Regions from separate parts of the Lysinibacillus sp. PWR01 genome, predicted to be linked through region 2. Evidence: riboswitches for the same ligand, from Rfam matches in the RefSeq annotation. Region 2 holds a riboswitch; each other region holds the start of a gene.
What was found. A riboswitch is a leader RNA that binds a small molecule or an ion and turns the genes downstream of it on or off. The one in region 2 is predicted to bind S-adenosylmethionine.
Positions count from the first base shown of each region.

Region 1: another riboswitch for S-adenosylmethionine. It lies ahead of ACEVFT_RS03410 (bifunctional homocysteine S-methyltransferase/methylenetetrahydrofolate reductase); the one in region 2 lies ahead of ACEVFT_RS03025 (O-acetylhomoserine aminocarboxypropyltransferase/cysteine synthase family protein).
Region 3: another riboswitch for S-adenosylmethionine. It lies ahead of metA (homoserine O-acetyltransferase MetA); the one in region 2 lies ahead of ACEVFT_RS03025 (O-acetylhomoserine aminocarboxypropyltransferase/cysteine synthase family protein).

Region 1 is NZ_JBHERJ010000025.1:41-7,964, reverse strand. It holds gene desA (Delta(5) desaturase DesA) at 1-186, opposite strand, end outside; gene ACEVFT_RS03420 (GNAT family N-acetyltransferase) at 296-796, opposite strand; gene metH (methionine synthase) at 892-4,323, opposite strand; gene ACEVFT_RS03410 (bifunctional homocysteine S-methyltransferase/methylenetetrahydrofolate reductase) at 4,316-6,163, opposite strand; SAM riboswitch class I at 6,253-6,353, opposite strand; gene ACEVFT_RS03405 (protoporphyrinogen oxidase) at 6,453-7,847, opposite strand.
Region 2 is NZ_JBHERJ010000021.1:133,472-141,395, reverse strand. It holds gene ACEVFT_RS03040 (MerR family transcriptional regulator) at 107-337, shown strand; gene ACEVFT_RS03035 (homoserine dehydrogenase) at 396-1,382, opposite strand; gene ACEVFT_RS03030 (hypothetical protein) at 1,847-2,233, opposite strand; gene ACEVFT_RS03025 (O-acetylhomoserine aminocarboxypropyltransferase/cysteine synthase family protein) at 2,569-3,870, opposite strand; SAM riboswitch class I at 3,988-4,101, opposite strand; gene ACEVFT_RS03020 (glycerol-3-phosphate acyltransferase) at 4,257-4,889, shown strand; gene ACEVFT_RS03015 (SLC13 family permease) at 5,086-6,567, shown strand; gene scpC (succinyl-CoA:acetate CoA-transferase ScpC) at 6,640-7,924, opposite strand, start outside.
Region 3 is NZ_JBHERJ010000073.1:34,460-42,383, forward strand. It holds gene ACEVFT_RS14850 (YhdT family protein) at 57-320, shown strand; gene panF (sodium/pantothenate symporter) at 320-1,765, shown strand; gene ACEVFT_RS14860 (TSUP family transporter) at 1,809-2,579, opposite strand; gene ACEVFT_RS14865 (TrmB family transcriptional regulator) at 2,706-3,488, shown strand; gene ACEVFT_RS14870 (hypothetical protein) at 3,512-3,898, shown strand; gene ACEVFT_RS14875 (nucleotide excision repair endonuclease) at 3,951-4,322, opposite strand; SAM riboswitch class I at 4,526-4,637, shown strand; gene metA (homoserine O-acetyltransferase MetA) at 4,763-5,698, shown strand; gene ACEVFT_RS14885 (GerAB/ArcD/ProY family transporter) at 5,739-6,887, opposite strand; gene ACEVFT_RS14890 (hypothetical protein) at 6,919-7,152, opposite strand; gene ACEVFT_RS14895 (Ger(x)C family spore germination protein) at 7,157-7,924, opposite strand, start outside.

The DNA of each region.
Region 1 (7,924 bases), on a different contig from region 2:
TGAAATGGCACTTAAGCCAACTGTTAGCCAAGGTGATACATCCACTAACAAGTAACCAGCCACCCATAATGCAATTAACGGAACAATTGTATTTATAATCTGAAAAACACTTTTACGCGTATCTGATTTAGCAAATGGCGCTACATCTTGGCGTAACTTTTTTGTTTTTTCTTTAATAGTTGCCATCTTTTACTCCCTCGTTTCTTTTTTTCTTATGACCTCATCATAAAACAAGAGTACAAGTCAGCAACAGACGCAAACATCACAAAAAGGATATGACATTTGTCATATCCTTTTATGATTTCGGTCCAGTCAAATGCAGTTGGTAGAACACAAGGTCTAGCCATTGCTCAAACTTATAGCCTGCATTTTTGATTGTTCCGGCATATTCAAAGCCTAATTTTTCATGTGCTTTAATACTACCAATGTTTTCTCCATCAATGCCAGCGACAAGCGTTTTCACACCATTTTCTTCAGCAATCGCTATCAGCTTGTGCATAAGCTTTGTAGCAATCCCCTTTTGATAATGCTCTTTATGCACATAGACGGAATGCTCCATTGTATATTGATAACCTGGATAAGGACGGAATTGACTATAGGTAGCAAAGCCAGCGACAAGCCCATTTTCCTCAAATACAAGCAAAGGATTATCTAATACTCGTTGCTCCTTAAACCATTGTACTTTTTCATCTAAAGTTTGTATTTCATATCGATAGACCGCCTTGCTTGTTAAAATAATATCATTATAGATGTCCAAAACCTCAGGTATATCTTTTTCTTCCATGAATCGAATCATCCTGCTCACTTCCCTTAACCAAATTGTCATCATCCGCAATGAAATAGAGATAGACAGTCATGGCATTGACTATCTATCTCCTCCTATTTTATGCCTTAAACATTGAAGTAGCGAGCATCAGGATGAGCAAAAACGATTGCAGATACAGATGCTTCTGGCTCCATCATAAAGCCTTCTGTAAGATGAACGCCAATATCCTCGGGTTTTAATAAGCCGAATAGTTTTTCTTGATCCTCCAAGTTAGGACATGCAGGATAACCGAATGAAAAACGTTGTCCCTGATATTTTGCTGCAAAACGATCTCTCATAGTGAAATCTGTTGCATCAGGGAAGCCCCATTGGTCACGAATTTCCTGATGCATACGTTCAGCAAAGCCCTCTGCTAATTCTAATGCAGTCGATTGTAAGGCATGGCTTTCAAGGAATTTCCCATCCTCTTTTAACTGGCGAGCTTTAGCCATAACTCCCTGACCTGCTGTTACTACCATGAGCGCAATATAGTCCATTTCACCGCTCTCTACTGTTTTTAAGAAATCTGCAAGACATAAAAATGGTTCAACCTGCTGACGAGGGAAGGTAAAACGTTCAATTTCTATCTTACTATCAGCCGGATCATACACAACGACATCATCACCATCTGCTTGAGCAGGGAAAAATTGATACAAACCTGATGGCTTTAATAGATCACTTTTTAAATAATCATCTACTAAATCCTTTAGCTCTGTTGCTCTTGAATCGCCCGCTTCAAGCAATTGCTGAACTTGCCCTTTCAAGCCTAAATGGTGTCCCAGTAATGTACGCATATTAACATAAGGATATAAATGCGATACGGAGTAGTCTTTTTTTACATGACGTCGTAAATCGGCTGGTAAAAATACTGGCGCTCCCTTTACTGTTCGTACAGGCTTTATTGTTACCTCTTTTGCAGGACGAGCAGCTCTTTTTTCATCAGCCTCTAAACGTTTTTGACGGGATTCTTCAATTTCTGCTAAGAAATTTGCACGTGTCCCCTCACCCATTAATAAATTAGCTTGCTCTAAGCCTTGCATGGCATCCTTTGCATAAATAACAGGACCGCCATATTCATCTGCAATTTTTGTTTCAGTAAAACGTCGAGAAAGTGCAGCTCCACCAACTAAAATAGGTACATCAATCCCCGCCTCTTTAAAATCCTGAGCAGTAATGACCATCTGTTGCGCTGATTTCACTAGTAAACCTGACAGCCCAATAAAGTCTGGTTTTTCCTTACGAATCGCTTCAATCAATTGGGCAGGCGTTACTTTAATGCCCAAATCGACAACCTTATAGCCATTATTACTTAATATAATATCAACAAGGTTTTTCCCAATATCGTGGACATCACCTTTTACGGTAGCAAGTACCATTTTCCCTTTACCAGCACTCTCTTCATCCTTCTCCATGAATTGCTCTAAATGAGCAACAGCGGCCTTCATTACACCTGCTGATTGTAAAACCTCTGCTACAATGAGCTGATTATCATTAAATAATCGACCTACCTCAGCCATGCCCTCCATTAAAGGGCCATTAATAATATCCAGCGGTGCCTCAAAGATTTCTCGTGCAGCATCTAAATCCTCTATTAGCCCTTCTTTGGTACCTTCTAATATATAGTAAGCTAAACGACCTTCAACCGTTTTCGGAATATCCGCTTCCGTTTTTTCCTTCTTTTTATCACGATAAAAATCCGTAAACACAGCTAATGTTTCATCATTTGTATTAAATAGCAAGTCATTTGCAAGTTTAATTTCCTCTTCAGGGATGGATGCATAACGCTCCAGTTTCTCTGTATTCACAATGGCATAATCTAAGCCTGCCTGTGTGCAATGATAGAGATAGACAGCATTCAGTACTTCACGGCCAACTGGTGGTAAACCAAATGAGATATTACTTACGCCAAGTACCGTCAATGTCTGCGGCAATTTTTCTTTGATGAGACGAATGCCTTCAATCGTTTCAAGGGCTGAACCAATATACTGTTCATCCCCAGTTCCTACAGGGAACATCAACGGGTCAAAAATGATATCCTCCGGTGCAAGTCCCCATTTCTCAGTTAATAGTTTATAGGAACGTTCAGCAATTTCCAGCTTGCGATGACGATCAACGGCCATTCCTATCTCATCAATGGTTCCAACTACTAATGAGGCTCCGTACTTCTTCACGAGTGGCATTACTGCATCAAATCGTTCTTCACCATCCTCAAGATTAATAGAGTTAATGATGGCTTTCCCTTGAGAAAACTTTAACGCTTCCTCAATAACCTTTTCATCAGTCGAGTCAATCACAAGAGGCACCTTAACCTTTTTTACAACCTCCTGCATAAATCCACGCATATCGGCTAATTCATCACGATCAGGGTTGGCTAAACAAATATCGATTACATGAGCACCATTTTTTACTTGTGCACGTGCAATCTCTGCTGCCTCCTCAAACTTTCCATCAATGATCAAATTCTTAAATTTACGAGAGCCGATAACATTTGTTCTCTCCCCGATAAATAACGGACGCATAGAATCGTCATACAATAAGGGTTCGATTCCCGATACCGCATGACCATGTGTTTTTTCAGGTAATTGACGAGGTTGTTCATCTTTTAAAACCTCGCGAATGGCTGCAATATGAGCTGGAGTCGTTCCACAACATCCACCTACAATATTAAGCCAACCCTTATCTGCAAAACCTTTTAATTTTTGCGATAGCGATTCTGGTGATTCATGATAACAACCTTCTTCATCTGGTAAGCCTGCATTCGGGTAACAGCTAATATAGCCTGTTGAAAGCTCTGCTAATGAACGAATATGATCTGTCATAAACTCTGGTCCTGTCGCACAGTTTAGGCCAACTGATAATGGTTTAATATGCTCGATTGAAATATAAAAGGCATCAATTGTTTGCCCTGCAAGTGTCGTACCCATTGGTTCTATTGTTCCAGAAATCATGACTGGTAGTTCTTTTCCAGTTTCCTCAAAAGCACGCTTTACGCCTAGGGTGCCTGCTTTGACATTGAGCATATCCTGACTTGTTTCTAATAACAGAACGTCGGCTCCTGCCTCAATTAATGCCTTTGCCTGTACAAAGAAATTTTCCTCTAGCTCATCAAATGTAATACCACCTGTAACTGATAACGTTTTTGTTGTTGGTCCCATAGCCCCTGCGACAAAACGTGGCCAATCCGATGTCGAATAACTATCCACTGCTTGGCGAGCAATTTCCACTGCACGCTTATTAATTTCTTCGGCTTTTGCGCCAAGATCATATTCATTTAACACAAGAGGCGTCCCACCAAATGTATTTGTACAAATAATATCTGCGCCTGCCTCTAAGTATTTGTGATGAATTTTCTCAATGACATCAGGTCTAGTAAGGACAAGATTTTCATTACAGCCATCAAGCTCCTCGCCACCAAAATCCTCTGCTGATAAATTTTCGTTTTGTAGCATTGTTCCCATTGCGCCATCAAGAATTAAAATACGTTTCTCTAGTTGCTCTTCAATCGAGTGCTTAGCCATGTATACTTACTCCTTTTTTCTGTTCATCCAATTGCTCTATATATTTCATCAACTCTAGGGTCACATCATAACGTAAAAACGGTGTAATAAGGTAAATACCATTGAAATATTGTGCAGCCACTTCTACTAATTCTTTGGCAATAGCAATTCCCTCCAATGTTGCCCGTTCCTTATCTTCCCCACATGCCTTCATTCTTGCTAAGGCATCTTCGGATAATTTGATACCTGGCACTTCATGATGTAAAAACTCAGCACTTTTATAACTCGTAACAGGCATAATGCCGATGTAAATTGGTGCTTGTAAATGCTTTGTTGCCTCATAAATTTCTACAATTTTTTCTTTCGTGTACACTGGTTGAGAAATGAAGTAGTCTGCTCCATGCTCAATTTTCTTCTCTAAGCGTGTCACAGCACGATCTAACACACGGACATTTGGATTAAATGCAGCAGCAACTGAAAAATTTGCTTTTTTACGAAGTGGCTTGCCTGAGAAAGAAACCCCTTCATTTAACTGCTTAATTAATTGGATTAACTCCATTGAAGATACATCATAAACACTTGTCGCACCTGGGAAATCTCCAACTTTTGTTGGATCACCTGTAACGGCCAACACATCATGAATACCTAAAGCATTTAATCCCATTAAATGCGATTGTAGACCAATTAAGTTACGGTCTCGACATGTAATATGTGTTAGTGGGCGTACACCATGTGTACTCTTTAACAATGCTCCCATTGCAATATTGCTAATACGTGGAGAGGCCAGTGAATTGTCTGCCATCATGACTACATCTGCACCTGCATCATACAGTTGCTTTGCTCCTTCAAGGAACCCATCAATCTCTAAATGTCTAGGTGTATCCAATTCTACTATGACAGAGCGTTCACGTTTTACTTTTTCATGAAGAGGCTCATACTTTGGTGGCTCCGCTTCACGAACAATCTCAATCTTTTCAGGTTTCGCATGCTTCTCCTGAACCGGTGATAACTCTTCTAAATACTTCTTTGCTGCTGCAATATGTTTCGGTGTCGTACCACAGCAGCCCCCTATTAAGCGTACGCCTTGATCACGTAATTCGACAGCCGCTCGACCAAAATAATCCGATTCTGATTCATAAACGACACGTCCATCTTCTAAGTCAAGAAGTGAGGCATTCGGATAGGCAGACATAAATGCCTTGTTAGGAAGTTCTACACCTTCAAATGCTTGAATCGTATGATGTGGACCTAGTCGACAATTGACACCCACGATATCTGCACCGAGTGTTTCTAGCTCATGCAGGGCATTATTTAAAGACATTCCATTTTGTAAAACACCAGGCTCATGCATAGATACTTGTGCAATAATCGGTAAATTTGTTTTTGCACGTAGCATCTTTAAGGTTGCAGTTAATTCTTCAAAATCATAATAGGTTTCGAGTAAAAGGCCGTCTGGATTTCCTGCAAGTAAAACATTTGCTTGCTCTTCAACTGTCGCTAATATTTCATCTAATGTTGCATCACTTTTACGAATTCCTCGAATACCTCCAATTGTCCCTAAGACAAATTGACCGCCATCTGCCGCTGCTCGTTTTGCAATGGTAATAGCCGCTTCATTAAATTGTTGGACCCGTGATTCTAATCCATAGCGAGCTAATTTAATGGCATTTGCACCGTACGTATTCGTTTGAATGATGTCAGCACCAGCTGCAATATATTCTCTATGAATCTTTTCAATTAACTCAGGTCTCTGAACATTCATTTCCTCATGGCAATACTCCAATCCATAGCCATATAGCACTGTGCCTATTGCACCGTCTGCTGTCAATACATGCGTTTTTAACCTTTCAAGCAATCCCATAAAACTAGCCTCTCTTCCTATGTCTCTATATAATAAAAAGCCTTCTTTCATAAAAAAAGAAGGCTTTAACGATTCATCATTGTTGTTCCTTCTCATCTTCGACTCAATGGTCTTCTGGATTTAGCACCTGACAATAAAGTTGGTTGCTGAAGCTTCAATGGGCCAGTCCCTCTGCTTCTCTTGATAAGAATTAAGTATGAATTTTTTAAATAATTAAAAGAATCATATCGTTTACTGACGAATGAGTCAAGACTATTTCACATAACAAAGTTTTTTTCCACTTAAAACCTTAGAAATTGGCAAGTTCCTTCGCAAGCTCTTCACCAATTTTTTTACCGTTTTGAATGCAAGCGCCGATACCTACGCCAAAATATGAGCACCCAGCAATCGATAAATGTGGATACTTTTCATGTAATTCCTGTAGTAATCCTTGTAACGCTTCACGATGAGCTAGATCATATTTAGGCATTTGATCAATCCATTTTGTTACATTCACAACTGTTGGCTGTTCCTCAATTCCTAGGCTTTTTCTCACGTCTTCTAAAGCTACAGCTGCCAATTCTTCATCCGTCATGGCACGTAGTTGCTCATAGGCTGGATTGATGCTCTTATAAAAGAGTCGTACAAGTAATTTATGTTCTTTCGATGTATGCTTCCATTTACGACTCGTCCAGGTTGCTGCATTACAAGTAACATCCGAATTATGCGAAACAATATAGCCCGTTCCATCTGCTGGCAATCTAGAGTCTGGCACATCAAAGCCTAAATAGATGGTAATGGCTGACGCTGTCGTAAATTGGTCAAAATAGCGGTTTAAAGATTCATCCTGTAGTAGATTTTGAACAGCATCATTCGGTAATGCTAAAACGACATAATCTGACTCAATATTTTCACCATTAGCTAAGGAAATTGTGTAGTTTTTATCTTGTTTTTGAACATTTAGAGTAGTAACGCCCTTGATGATTTCTACATCTGATAATGTTTGTTCAAGTCGATCAATTAAAGAAGATAAACCATTTTTAAAGGATATAAATTTTTTGTTCGCTGCTTTAACAAATTGCTCACGATTCGCATCAAAACCTTTAATAATACTTCCATAATTATTCTTATAATCAATTAAATACGGTAAAGTAGAGCCAATGGAAAGCTGATGTAAATCGCCTGAATAAACACCTGCAAGTACTGGTGCAATTTGATTTTTCACCAGTTCCTCCCCTAAATAGTAAGTTAAAAATTCTCCTATTGAACTTTCCTTTGTGAAGCCGTTGTTTGGTAATGTTAAATCCTTTAACGCTGCTTTTTTTCCTTGCTCTGAAATAAGTGTACTTTCTTCTAAGGATGCCAAACTCATCGGTATACCAAATGTTGAATCTGTTGGTATAGCGTGTAACTCATTATTCGTATAAATATAAGAAATACCTGTTTCGTTGTAAACTAGCTCCGCTTCAAAATCAAGCTCCTGTACGAGTTCCATAACGCCTTGATGACGGGCTACAATAGAATCAGCACCTGTTTCCATGATGAAGCCTTGTTCATGTGCTGAATATAATTTGCCTCCTAAATATGTATTTTTTTCTACAAGCACTAGACGAACATCTAAATTATTCTCCTTCACTTGACGTTGTAAATAATGCATTGTACATAGTCCTGTAATTCCGCCGCCTAAAACAACAACTGTTTTCATAGTAACCGCCCCTATTTTTAGTTCTTTCTACAGTATAATCTTTTTTTCATTGAAAATTACGTTAAACCCTTTACAAA
Region 2 (7,924 bases):
TTTATCCAAAATCAAACAATTATCATTTTTACTTTTCTTTTCATTACCACAGTATGCTTTCTCAATAATGGACGTTATAATAAAAACAGTAAAAGGAGCGAATCGTATGTATAAAACAATTGAAGAGACAGCTTTTGATCTCGGTATGCCTGAGGATCAAGTAATGCGTCTAGTTTACGAAGGACGCATCCGTTCTGTTTACGATGGACAACAAATTCTAATCAATAGTGGCCAATTCAGCACTTATTTTAAACAATTGGAACGTATTAAAGAGGAAATTGAAATTTGGCGTTCTACTCCTATTCCAGAGGATATTGACGTCAAAGATGAAGACTAAAAACCCACCATTCATACAATTAAACATTGTTGAATGGTGGGCTTTTTTAAAGCTTTTATTAGATTGTGACAACAAATCCTGCTCTTTTCCCAATGATTTCAGCATAATCCTCTACCATGACACTCGCAGTTGGGTACATCCCTGCTCCAGGACCAACTAATGTTAATGTACCAATATAGTTAGTCTCTAATGCCACCGCATTAAACACATCATCGACTGGATAAAGTGGATGCTCTTTATCAACTAGTTGTGGACCGACTTTAGCAATAATTTTACCGTCAGCCCGTTTCTCCACTTCAGCTACATGGCGGTAACGCAGACCATTTTCACACGCTTCACGAACTTGTTCAGCAGAGATACTATCGATCCCAATCACTTCTACATCTGACCAATCTGGTTGCTCTCCAAAAGCTAAGGCACTTAAAATCATTAATTTTTTAAATGCATCCTGCCCAGATATATCATTATATGGATCTGCTTCAGCATAACCTAAGCCTTGTGCCTCTTTTAAAGCTGTTTCGAAAGACCAGCCCTGTGCACGCATTTTTGTTAAAATATAGTTACATGTGCCATTTAAGACGCCTTGTATACGACTTACATCATTTACAAGTAAAATATTTTTCATTGTTTTAATAACAGGTACACCACCAGCAGTAGTAGCCTCATAGCCTACAAAAACGCCATTAGCTTTTGCAAGATCCTGCAACTCTAAACCTCGTTTGGCAAACATCACTTTATTGGCTGTAATAACATGACATTTATGTTCAACTGCTCGCTTTAAATAACTGTATGCAGGCTCTTCGTTAACAATTGCTTCAAACACAACCTGCATACCTGGTTCTGCTAAGACTTCATCCATGCTTGTTGTCATTAAATGTGCTGTTCCTGGCACACGTTCGCGACTAGCATCTGTCACTAAAATCTTCGCTACCTCTAATTCAATACCTAATTTATTTTTTAGCTCTTCTCGTTTTTCATTTAAAATATGGTAGATCCCCTGACCTACCGTTCCAAATCCTAAAATCGCTGCCTTTATAGTTGCCATTCTTGTTATTCCCTCCAACTTACATTCCGCAGTTTCATTAAAGCTAATTCTCCATGGGGTTGTGTCATGACTATTTGACACCCACCGCAGTCTTTAGCCAACAACTCTTCTTTGTATGAGTTTCGCTATTTCTATATGTGTTGGAACACATACAAATTCAAATAATTCAAAATTTAACTTAAAGAAAATTGTAACGCAAATACATACATTGCACAAGAAAAATCTTTCTAGGAAGGACATTTGTTTTCTCTAGATGTGCAAAAGAAATCGGTTTCATTCCCTTTATTATACGTTTTATTAATCATTCTATAAGATTTGAACAAATATTGACTATTTACATTTCAATATACGAATGTCTTTCTTCTATTATATATATGTATGCTCGGACATTCATAACAATCCCTTTAAAGAAAAAACTCATTCCCTGTAGCAGCAGAGAATGAGCTTAAATATATGAGGGGGTTTTAACTTGCTTTTGAAAGCAATTGATAACGATATTGTGCTAAAGCTTGTTGAACAAGACTAATTTCTTCTTCTGTAAAATTTGGTATTGCATACGTACGTTCCACTAATTGAAATGTACCATATTTTAAGTAAATCTCTGTCGCAGGAAGTGAGATATGGCTCACACCGTACTGTTCATATGCCTCAAATACTTCCTTAACAGTATAGTCTTCCTCTTCAGCAAAAACATGTTCTTGAAATGCTGTATGACCAAAGACTTGCTGCCATTTTCTTTCGACTGATGTAAGAAGGTGTTGAATGGACTTATTGTTGACAAAGACATGCCCTTCATTTAGCTCATATATTAGATAGGATACAATGTTTTGTGCACTATAGATATTACCCATTTTAAACACTCCTTTATCATCAGTTTTTTTGGGAAGAGCAGTTACTGGCTAGGCAACTGCTCTTCTATATATTCAAAAGTGGGGGAGCACTTATGAAAACATTTACCTTTTTTAACAAGAATTTTCGTACCCTTAACTTATTTCCTAGTATATAACAAGGATTTAATTAAGTCAATAATACATATAAAATTACTTGGTATTATTTTTTATAAGGTTCTGATAATTAACGGATGTAGCAATTGGTTGATGTAGCAACGTTTAACGCATTACCAAATGAGGCCAATCGAATGAGAAAATACGTAAACGCTACAACATTCTTCCCTATGTTCTAAAGCTTAGGCTTCTACTGTTTGTTCAGTAGTTGTTGCCTGTGTAATGGCTTGATCTAAATCAGCAATAATATCCTCTATTGCCTCTAAACCGATGGATAAGCGAATGAGCGACTCGGTTACACCAGCTTGAACTAATTCGTCTGCTGATAGTTGCTGATGTGTAGTGGAAGCAGGATGAATAATTAATGACTTAGCATCACCTACATTTGCTACATGTGAAAATAGCTTTACGCTATCAATAAGCTTTCGCCCAGCTTCACGTCCACCTTTAATGCCAAATGTAAGCACTGAACCGAAGCCATTTCTTAAATATTTCTTTGCCAATTCATGTGTTGGAAAATCTTCCAGGCCATTATAATTTACATACTCCACAGATGGGTGGTTTCGTAAATATTCAGCCACTGCCAATGCATTTTCATTGTGTTTAGGGATACGCAAATGAAGCGTTTCTAAACCTTGTAATAAATTAAAGGCAGCATCTGCACTTAATGTTGGACCAAAATCACGTAATAATTGTACGCGTAGCTTCGTAGCAAAGGCCGCAGAAGCTGTATCAATTCCATAACGTAAACCATGGTAAGAAGCATCTGGTTCAGTAAAACCTGGGAATCGACCACTAGTCCAATCAAACTTACCAGCGTCTACAACAACGCCCCCTAAAGTTGTACCATGACCACCTATCCATTTAGTTGCTGAATGTACTACAACATCTGCACCGTATTCAATAGGTGTAGAACCGTAAGGAGAAGCAAACGTACTGTCAATAATTAATGGTAGACCATTATCATGTGCAATTTTAGCTACTGCTTCAATATCTAAAACCTTTAAGCTTGGATTACCATACACTTCAGCAAAGACTGCTTTTGTTTTATCAGTAATCGCCGCCTTGAAATTCTCTGGGTTTGTTTCATCTACAAAAATTGTTTTAATACCATAGTTTGGTAATGTGTTAGCAAATAAATTATAAGTACCACCATATAAAGAACTAGCTGCTACTATCTCATCACCAGCTCCAGCTAGATTTAAAATGGAAAATGCGATAGCTGCTGCACCAGATGAAAGTGCTACTGCTGCTGTTCCACCTTCCAATAAAGCCACACGTTTTTCAAACACATCAACAGTTGGATTGGTAATCCTTGTGTAAATGTTCCCTGCTTCCTCTAAGGCAAAAAGACGTTGCGCATGAGCAGTGTCTTTAAATACGAAAGCAGTTGAGCGATAGACAGGAACTGTTCGAGAACCCGTCACTGGGTCTGGCTCTTGACCGCCATGTAACAGCAATGTTTCTGGTTTAAAATTTGTCATTGTGTACCTCCAAATGGTTATTTTTTTTACGATGGTACCGGAGATGAGGAGGATTTTTCTGTAGAAAACAAAAACCCTCTTCAGCTAAGAAGAGGGTTGCGGTTGCAAGTTTTCCTCCCCTTATCTGCCAGATCCAAGTAAGAATCTGTAGGAATTAGCACCTTAGTAAGCTCGTTACTTACTGGTTGCCGGGCATCATAGGGCCTATCCCTCCGCCGCTCTTGATAAGAGTATGAGATTCAATTTCCATCGTTGTTACACAGTATAAACATAGAGTTTTTTTCTGTCAACATGTAAATTTTATTTTTTCCGAAACTTCTGTCTGCTCTTATACGTAATATGAACGCATACACTATTTTAGAAAAAATTTTGAGAGGAGGATTTTTATGGTAAAGGCCGTGATCACTTTTCTTATTATTGGCTATTTAATTGGCTGTATTCACGGCTCTAAAGTGGCACAGTTTTTATCGGGGGTTGATTTAAAAAAAGCGGGCCACGGCAATGCCGGTGCCTCTAATGCTACTCTTTCCCTCGGCTGGAAATATGGCGTTTTAGTAGCCCTCATCGATATTGGCAAAGGCGTTGTAGCTATTATCGGTGCACATTTTTATCTAGCGGACTTCACTCATTTAACAGAAGAACAAATATGGCTGCTTACCTACATTATGGCTGCTGGGGTCATTTTAGGTCATAATTTCCCTTTCTATATGGGCTTCAATGGCGGAAAAGGAACTGCCTCCATTATCGGAATTTTACTTGCTGTCGATTGGAAGATTGGTTTATTTGCACTTATTTTATTTGTTATTTTATCCTTTGCAACAAATTATTTAATTGTTGGTGTTCTAGAGTTTTATCTCGTTTTTTGTACAGCCACTTATTTATGGATTCCTGGCATTGGCCCAACCATTATAGCTGTTCTTCTTTTTGGCATAGCCATCATCCTGCACATAGAAAATATTAAACGTTTAGTCAATGGTACAGAGCCTAAAGTAACTTCTGCCTTTAAGAAAAAGAAATAATATTTTTATGGATATTTTTGTATTTTTTGTGACCATGTATTTTCTCTTTATCTACTCATATTGCTGTAAAAAACACCTATTCTGCGTAGTTTTTTTTCTACAATAAAAAAGATATATTCTTATCTTAATAAAACATTATCTAGGCCGATGTTATGGATAATAATCGTCATTTTTATCGTAGAAAGGATGAGAAAATATGTCTTCACCAAATCAAGAAGCTTCAAAACGTAATTTAAAGCCACTATGGATTGGCTTGGCCTTCGCTTTACTGATTATTATTACTTTTTTACCTAATAACGGTGATTTACCTATAGCTGGGCAACGAGCTTTAGCCATTTTAGCTTTTGCAGTCATCCTTTGGGTTACAGAGGCCGTTTCATATCCTGTGAGCTCGGCCATGATCATTGCGCTAGTAACTGTTTTACTAGGACTCGCTCCGTCAATGGAGGATCCAACTACAGAGCTAGGAACAGCTAGCGCATTAAAATTATCTTTAAGCGGCTTTAGTAATTCTGCCGTTGCTTTAGTAGCAGCAGCTCTTTTTCTAGCGGCAGCAATGCAAATTACTAATCTACATAAACGACTTGCTCTTTGGATTCTTTCATTGGTAGGAACGAAAACAAAAGCTATCGTATTTGGCGCTATTTTAGTCTCTATCGTCCTCGCATTTTTTGTACCTTCTGCTACAGCACGTGCTGGCGCAGTAGTACCGATATTGCTTGGAATGGTGGCAGCTTTTGGTTTACCACGTGATAGTCGGCTTGCTGCCTTATTAGTTATTACTTCGGTACAAGCAGTTTCCATTTGGAATATCGGTATTAAGACTGCAGCAGCTCAAAATATGGTGGCTTTAAACTTTATCCAAGAGCAATTTAATGTGGATATTTCATGGGGTGCTTGGCTACTTTATGCCGCCCCCTTCTCAATTATTATGTCTATCTTTTTATTTTTCATTATGATTGCTTTAATTAAACCTGAGACTAGCAATATCGAAGGTGGTAAAGAGGTCATCAAAAAACAGCTTGCAGAGCTTGGCCCATTAAAGGCTCCTGAAATTCGTTTAATCATTACATCCGTAGTTTTACTATTTTTCTGGGCAACTGAAGGAAAGCTACATCCATTTGATACGACAACAGTCACAATTATTGCTATCGCTATTCTATTAATGCCTAAAATCGGTGTGTATTCGTGGAAGGAAGTTGAGCCTCATATTCCATGGGGAACAATTATCGTCTTTGCGGTAGGCATTATGTTAGGAACCATTTTACTAAATACGCAAGGTGCTGCATGGTTATCAGATAAAGTTTTTGGTTCACTCGGGCTAGATACTATGCCTTTACTAGCAACCATCGCACTCGTAACTTTATTTAACATTTTGATTCATTTAGGCTTTGCAAGCGCAACTAGCTTAGCCTCAGCACTTATACCTGTGTTTATCGTTTTAGCCTCCACATTAACGGCTAATGTTGATCAAGTTGGTTTTGTTATTGTGCAACAATTCGTCATAAGCTTTGGCTTCTTATTACCAATTAGTGCACCACAAAACATGCTTGCCTATGGTACAGGCTCCTTTACAACAAAGGATTTCTTGAAATCTGGAATTCCATTAACCATTATCGGTTTCCTTCTCGTACTTTTGTTCTCTGCAACTTATTGGAAATGGATTGGATTATTATAGACTTTCATTAAATTAAAACGTAAAAGCCTTGAAGAAACAGACTATCTGTCCTTCAAGGCTTTTAAGATAAGACTATTGTTTCGTAAAAGCAGGGTCTTTCATCGTACCGTTTTTCGCATAGTTAACGTGCCATGATAGTGCTTTTTCTAGGTCATGTGGTGTGTGATGTCCACCCGTTGCCTCATTGGCATCATTAAAGTACTGCCACAGCTGCTCCCTATAATCAGGATGTGCACAATTATCAATGATAAGTCCCACTCGTTCTTTTGGAGCAAGTCCTCGTAAATCTGCTACGCCCTGTTCAGTTACAATGACATCAACATCATGCTCCGTATGATCCACATGTGAGACCATTGGGACAATACTTGAAATATCTCCACCCTTAGCATAAGACTTTGTCACAAAAATTCCTAAACGTGCATTACGAGCAAAGTCACCAGACCCTCCGATACCATTCATCATCTTTGTACCAGAAACATGTGTTGAATTAACATTGCCGTAAATATCTAATTCCAAGGCTGTATTCACTGAAATTAATCCGAGTCGACGGATAATTTCAGGCTGATTTGAAATTTCTTGAGGACGCAATACTAATTTATCAGCATATTTTTCAAAATTCCCATAAACACGGTTTCCTACTTGCTCAGAAAGGGTAATAGAAGTAGCAGAAGCGAAATTTACTTTTCCTGCATCAATCAATTCAAATACTGCATCCTGGAGAACTTCTGAATAAACTTCTAAGTTCTCAAACTCAGAATCTTTAAAACCTAGCAATACAGCATTTGCTACTGAGCCTACCCCAGATTGAATTGGTCGCAAACTTGTTGTTAAGCGACCTACTTTAATCTCTTCACGCAGGAAATTTAATAAATGATTAGCCATAACATCCGTCTCTTCATCAGCAGGGACAATAGTTGATGGTGCATCTAATATATCCGAAATAACGATGCCTTTTACTTTATCTAAATCTAGTGGAATTCCAACTATACCAAGACGATCAGAAACATTCTGTAAAGGAATTGGATCACGTTTTCCTTGTGGTGCAGGTACGTAAATATCATGTATACCCTCTAATGCATCAAGCTGTGCTACGTTTAATTCAATGATGACTTGGTCTGCTTCTTGCACAAAAATCGGAGAGTTACCAACTGAAGTTGTAGGAATTAATAAGCCTTCTTCTGTAATTGCAGCCGCTTCAATAATCGCAAAATCAATTGGTCCTATAATACCTTGGCGGACAAGCTCAGCATTATGAGAAAGATGGGCATCCACAAATGTGATGTCACCACTATTGATTTTATTACGAATGCCAGCATCTGCTTGGAAAGGACCGCGTTTACGAATGACCCCTGCTTCT
Region 3 (7,924 bases), on a different contig from region 2:
TCTCTTCCCATCAGACCGACATATCAGTAAAATAGAGTAGGTTAGGGGGATTACATGTGAAAGATCAACGCTTTAAAATAGCGCATCGAGAGGCGCTTATCGGGATTGGACTCGTCCTTGTCAACTTTGCGATTTGGTTTGGCTTTGCCTATGGACTAGGCTCAGGGGACCCAAGAAATTATACGTATGTCTTTGGTTTTCCAGCTTGGTTTTTCTATAGCTGTATCGCAGGGACAGGCTTTATGATCCTTCTCATCTGGATTGTGATGAAACTCTTTTTCAAAGAGGTACCATTTGATGATGAGGAGGTGGATCGCTAATGCATTGGCAAGTTGTATTTCCATTGCTATTATTTTTAATTATTATATTTGGAATTGGTATTTGGGCCAATAAGCATGTCCGCTCTTCTAATTCATTCCTACAGGAGTATTTCCTTGGTGGTCGCGAAATGGGGGGTTTTATCCTTGCGATGACGATGATCGCTACATACGGCAGTGCGAGTAGTTTTATCGGAGGACCGGGTGTGGCCTATACAAAAGGACTTGGGTGGGTATTACTGGCAATGGCTCAGCTACCTGCAGGTTATTTTGTACTCATGATTTTAGGGAAAAAATTCGCCATTATCGCTCGTCGTTACCAGGCCATTACGTTAATCGACTTTTTACGAGAGCGCTACAAAAGCCATGTCATTGTCATTTTGTCAGCCATTAGTATCATTGTCTTTTTATTTTCGGCTATGATGGCCCAATGGGTTGGGGGTGCGCGCTTAATTGAGTCTTTAACTGGCTTAAGCTACACAGCGGCACTGTTTATTTTTGCGATTTCAGTGTTAGTGTATGTCATTATCGGTGGTTTCCGAGCAGTAGCGTTAACGGATACGGTCCAAGGTTCGATTATGGTGATTGGTACGATTATTTTATTAATCGGAACCATTGTGGCAGGTGGAGGCATCGACAATATAATGGCCTCACTGGTCGCTGAAAATCCTGACTTTGTGTCACCATTTGGCGCACAAGGAGACTTAACGCCTTTGTATGTCTCGACATTTTGGATTCTCATCGGTGTAGGGGTTGTAGGACTTCCGCAAATTGCCGTTCGTGCGATGAGCTACAAGGATTCAAAAAGTATGCATCAAGCGATCATTATTGGCACGATTGCCATAGGGACAATCATGTTTGGCATGCATTTAATTGGTGTGTTAGCCCGACCTGTCTTACCTGGCATTGAGATTGGTGATAAGGTAATGCCACTTCTGACATTAAAAGTACTACCGCCATTTTTAGCAGGAATCGTCTTAGCTGCACCAATGGCCGCCACAATGTCAACGGTTAATGCGTTACTTATGCTTGTCAGTTCCACGGTTGTCAAAGATATTTATTTAAATTACATGAAGCCGAAAGCTAGTGATGCAGAGATTAAACGTGCAAGCTTTATTGTGACAACGGTCATTGGCTTAGCGGTTGTCATCTTTGCACTCAATCCACCTGATTTATTAGTGTGGTTGAACTTATTTGCCTTCGGTGGGCTAGAGGCTGTCTTTATTTGGACAGTAGTTTTAGGATTATATTGGAAAAAAGCGAATAAATACGGAGCGATTGCATCGATGATTTCAGGTATGCTGTTGTATATTATGATTGATCGATTCTACCCTTCTGTATTTGGTATGCATACAGTCACAATACCAATCGTCGCATCCTTCATTATTTTTGTGCTTGTTAGTTTGACTACTAGTCATAAATTTAAAAACGAAAAACTTATGATTTAACTCAAAAACGCCACAGATATCAAATTCTGTGGCGTTTATTGTTTTAATGCATCATAAAATCATAGGCATTTTTTGCAAGTAGTGTCATCGTGACCACAATAAAAAGCGTGCGGACAAAGCCGCTTCCTTTCTTGATCGCCATGCGCGAGCCAAGCATAGCTCCACCAATTTGCGCAATGCCCATTACTAAACCATAGACATAATGAATTTGACCTAAGTAAGCAAACATACAAACGCCGGCCACATTACTCGCCAAATTTAAAAACTTCGCATTACCAGCCGCCTTTAAAAAATCAAAGCCTACCAGTAGGAAGCTAAAAATTAAAAAGGAGCCTGTTCCAGGACCAAGAAATCCATCATAAAAACCAATAGCAAATAATAACAGCATAAATAAAAATAAATGCGTTTTAGATAGTTTTTTTACAGTAGCGACAGCGCCCCAATCCTTTTTAAAGATCGTATATACCCCAACAGCCGCCAGCATAACAAGCATTAAGGGCTTTAGTAATGCTGGGTTGATTAGATGTACAGTCCATGCACCACATAAAGATCCAATAAATGCTAGAGGAAAATATTTGAGGACAGAGCGAATGTCCAGCTGGCCAGAACGGTAGAAGGAAATCGAGGACGTGAGCGAGCCCATTGCTCCTGCTAGTTTATTCGTGGCAACAGCTGCGGCTGGATTTAGGCCAACAAACAGTAAAGCAGGTAATGAAATTAAACCGCCCCCTCCCACTACTGAGTCGACAAAAGCCGCCAGAAATCCAAATGAAATTAACAGTATAAGAATATGTACATCGACTTCAAAAAACATATTACACCTCTTTTAAATTAGTTACTACTGAAATAGTAACTAATTTTATTTGCGCTGTAAACCCTCATTTTTTCATTGGCAAATCTTCACAAAAGTAGCCTATAATAAAGATAATGGAGGGATTACATGGAGGAATTAATCGCCCAGTTGAAAGAAATGGGTTTTACAGAATATGAAGCAAAGGCCTATACGGCACTTGTTCAGCAAAGTCATGTCAGTGCCTATCAGGTTAGTAAAAATTCTGGCATACCACGTGCAAGAGTGTATGATATTTTAAATATCCTTGTAGATAAGGGCATTGTGTTAAAAGAAGAGACCGCAGAACAAACAACCTATGCGGCAATGCCAGTGTCTGTGTTTTTACAGCAAATGCAACAACGCTGGGAGTCAAATTTTACATCTATGCGCGGGAAATTAGAGAAACTAGAAGAAAAAGTGCAAGAAGCGGAGCCTAAAGTGGTCATGCTAAAGGGCAAGGAATCCATCATTAACTATTGTCAGTCACTTCTAAAGAAAGCGAAGAAAAAGGTGATGCTGTCAATGTGGGAGGATATGTATGATGCCTTACGAGAAGATTTGCAAGAGGTGGCGCAGCATGTTCCTGTCCATGGCATTACCTTGTATGTGGGGGAGCATTTAGCCTCGATTGACCAGCATAGAGCCACACATTATACAAAAAAATCGTCTACACCGCATTGGTTTATCTTATCGATAGATGGTCAGGAAATGATTTATGGTCACTCTCCATCCACGCAAGAGACGGCTTTTATCACCAATGATCCTGTCCATATTTATTTATTAGAGGATTATATTTGGCATGATGTGCTCATCAATCGACTGGTAAAACGGGATGATCAGGAGTTAGAAGACTGGATTGCTAAGGAGCGAAAAGCTTTCTTCTTGGAATAGTCGTATAAGGGAAGGGGAGTAACGTGAAAAAAATCGTGTTGCTAGGTTTAATGAGTTTACTAATGTTAGGAGCATGTAACGCTACACCAGCTGCTGATCCACTAGCGATTCATGAGCTAACTGTTGTCCCCGACAATATCCAAAAAAATATTGTTTCTAATGACAGAATACAACTATTGCATGAAAATAATGCTTCATATTACCTCGTCTATTATTCAAAGGGGAATGTGTTGGCAAGTATTACGGCTGAGGGAAATAGGCTTATCATCCAGCTAGAAGAAGGCAGCGAGCAAAGGAAAGAGGCTCAGCCCTATGTTTTTCAAATCAACGTCAAGAATCCTGAGCTTGATACCATTGATTTGCGAATAAATGGCCAGAGTACACCAATCGATCGCATGACCATAATGTGAAAAAAGAAACCGAAATCCCTCTAGACGAGATTTCGGTTTCTTTGCATGATGTCTAATAAAATACTTTGTCTACATTGTATTTAGAGCGGAAAGTATTAATCGCATATGTTTCGTAAATTTCACGTTCCATTGGATCTTCTACTTCATAGACTTCAATTTTAAACACTTCATCACGATGGTTTTTCATCGGAGATACATTGTCCTCGAAATGTTTTTTAATACGTTGACGAATTTTACGTGCTTTCCCAACAAACAATAGCTCATTCGTGTCATTATAGAATAAGAAAATGCCGCCTTTATCACGTGTGATTTTATGGAAGTCAATAAAACCGAAGTAAGGTGTGATTTCCACATCACCTGGTTTTAAATCTTGTTCACGTTGACGGATTACTAGATCTGGTTTTGGAAATTCAATTTTAATCAAACTATTCACGTTCCTCTCTCTTACTAAAAGTATATGGTAACATAATTACGGCATGTTTACCATAAATTTTAAATGTAGAAACACCACATATAGCAAGCTTAGTGTACATCAAATGAGCAAGGAACATGCACTTGAATCACAAAATATTCTATGAATTATTGATATTCTAACTAGTTCATGTTACAATTCAAGATAATTAAATAATCTTATCAAGAGAAGCTGAGGGATTTGGCCCGATGACGCTTCAGCAACCTCTAACAATTGTTAGAAAGGTGCTAATTCCAGCAAAGGATTTTTTCCTTTGAGAGATAAGAGTGGACGTGAAAAAATCCTTCTCATTCTATCTCGTATGGAATGAGGAGGATTTTTTAATTTAGTTGCATTCTTTGCAAGCAAGGTTTGCTAAAAAAAGAGAGTGATTATAGAGAGGGGAAAGCAAGATGCCAATTAATATTCCGAAAAATTTACCAGCTGGAGAACATTTACGTGAGGAAAAAATCTTCGTCATGGAAGAGGATCGAGCGAAAACACAGCAAATCCGTCCATTAAATATATTAATACTAAATTTAATGCCTGAAAAAGAAAAAACAGAGCTTCAATTACTACGTTTATTAGGGAATACACCACTACAGGTGAATATTACCTTTTTAAATACGGCCACACATGAATCGAAAAATGTGAGTAAATCTCATTTGCAGCTATTTTACACAACGTTCAACCAAATTCGTCACCGACGCTATGATGGCATGATTATTACTGGGGCACCTGTAGAAAAAATGGCATTTGAAGATGTCAACTATTGGCAGGAAATTTCAGAAATTATGGATTGGTCTAAAAAGAATGTGACATCCGTGCTACATATATGTTGGGGGGCACAGGCTGCATTGTATCACCATTATGGCATTGGGAAGGTCGAGCTTTCTGCTAAATGCTCAGGCGTCTATTCCCATGTAATTACAGATTTAACGGTGGATTTAGTGCGCGGCTTTAGCGATTTATTTACTGCGCCTCATTCTCGCTATACATCTGTTTCCATTGACGAGGTTCGCAATCATCCAGACCTACGATTATTATCCTATTCAGAGGATGCAGGGGTATTCATCGTACAATCAAAAGATAATAAAAATATTATGATTACGGGGCATCTGGAGTATGATGCGACAACACTAGCCGATGAATATAGCCGTGATGTGGCGAAGGGCATAGATATCGACGTCCCTGTGAATTACTTCCCGAATGATGATCCGAAACAAGAGCCGATGAATACATGGCGTGCCCATACGCATTTATTATTCTCTAACTGGTTGAACTACTATGTCTACCAAGAAACACCATACGAATGGGATTTTGTAGATGAAATCGAATATCATATCTAATTAATAAAAAGTCTAATTTCTTTTCTAAACGTAGAAGAAATTAGACTTTTTGATTTTCCTTCGTTGTATCCTGTTGGGGTGTTTCGGTATTTTGAGCCTTAGATTTACGATTTCGAATAACTGCCACAATCAACAAAAGTATTGGTAATAAAATGGTGAAGATAAAGGAAAAGATAGGCCAAATTTCATTATTATAATTAGTAGAATGCACAATATCTGGATGAACAATTTGAGAAAGCCCAATCATAATTATGCCCATCGGTAAAATAAGCGGACGATGATCCTTGATCTTCAAAATTTGGGCAAGGCCAACAACGGTCGTATAGAAATACATAAATGTGCGAATATAAATAGACGAAATCCACATAAATGCCATAATAATTTCAATGCGCTGTAAAAAATTCCCTATGGATATTCTTTGCGCTAAGGCATAGCTGGGAAATGTCCTAGATGCTGTGTTTTCAGGCCCTAAGACAAGAATCGATAGGACAATCAACGTAATTAAGACGACACCACCAAGGATGGTCCCAATATATAGCCCTTTCTGTGCAGATGGCTGTACATTGACGCCAGCAGGATATAGCATCAATAACACAATTAATGGAAAGGAAAAGATACTCATAAAGCGTGCAATACTATAAAACATAGATGTTTTGGTTGCTTCTAGTAGAGGCTGAATATTCTCAAATGTAATTTGAGGGGTAATACAAACGACGAAAAAAATAAAGATAAAGATAAACAACGGAAAGAGAATTTCTGCTGAACGGGCAAACGTCTCAATCCCTAGATAAGCGGCATACATAATAATGATACTGAACAGTAGGGCGAATGCTAATGTCGGTGTTTCTGGCATAACTTCGGTTTTCATAAAAATACCAATAAAATAAAGTAACTCTCCAGTGGAGAAAAAGGTGAGAATGAGAAAGCAAATGGCTGTGATTTTCCCAAAAAAACGACCAAGAATTTTTTCGTTCGCCTCTATAAAATTAAGAGAGGGTGTTTGATTGGCAAGTGTTAAGAATAACTTAATGACCAGTAAACTAAGCACAACACCAATGCTGGCTGCAACCCAAGCATCTTGCTTAGCAGCGCCCGTAATACTTGAAGGGATAATTAAAATTGCTGTACCGATAGAATAGAGGAAGGTAACGATTGTAAACTGTCTTGAACTAATGATCTCTTTTTCCATCTAGCTACCCTCCGTTTCTCAGTCCATCTTTTTATTTTGTGAATGACACAATGTAATCCTTAATTGGTGTAAAGATAAAGGTAATTAAATCTAATGGGCTTGGAATATGGACTTTCAGGGCAATGGCCATATTTAAAGCAGTTCCAATGAGTAGCAAAAAGGAGAAGACAATAATGGTTTTTTTATCCTGTTGCTTTTTGAACTTTGGAATAAATAGAAGTGCAACGATGATTGAGATGATCAAGATAGCTACAGCTAGCACCATTTCATTACTCCTCCTTTGGCTTGTTTAATAATGAATTTTGCATCGTACCCAATCCTTGTGTTGTTACCTTCACGTGAACATCCACTGGCAAATCGGAAAAGAGGGAAGCCCACTCATCCTTGATTTTTCCCCACTGCTTTGCATCTGCACGATGTAGGGCATCACCAAAACCAAAAACATCGATTTCATATTGCTGTTGCATTATCTCTAATGTTTTTTCAATGCGTTCATCGATACCCTGGGCTGTTTTTTTATTAACGTAATCAATCGATTTATTTTTGGTGAGATCAATATCACATTCGACCTCTCCAACATTCTGCTCAACATTAATATGAACATCGATTTTCGGCTTGCCGTTTTTAAATGACCCTTTCACTTTTGTAGTGGATTGGGTGATTTCAGTAGATAAAGTCCCTTTATTAGGACAGGCGATGATTTCAATCGTACTTTGAATTTTGTCATTAAGAAAGCTAATGCCTTTGCTTTCTCCCTCGGACAGCAGTCCCATATATTTATCCCCTTTAAAGACTGCTAATCCCGCATATTGTAACAGCACAGGTGTTTTAACACGTTGCACATTTGTTTGATCTACCCCTAATTTCTTATCGCCATGAACTTCAATAGCAGAAATTAACGCCCCTTTATGCTTGTTGCTTAATGTATTGACTAATTCATCAATATTAACTGCTATTGTGGAGCCCCAAGCTCTCTCAGAGACATCGAGGGAATTTAACATTTTATTAGCTGGAACCTTTTCGATGGGTGTTAATAC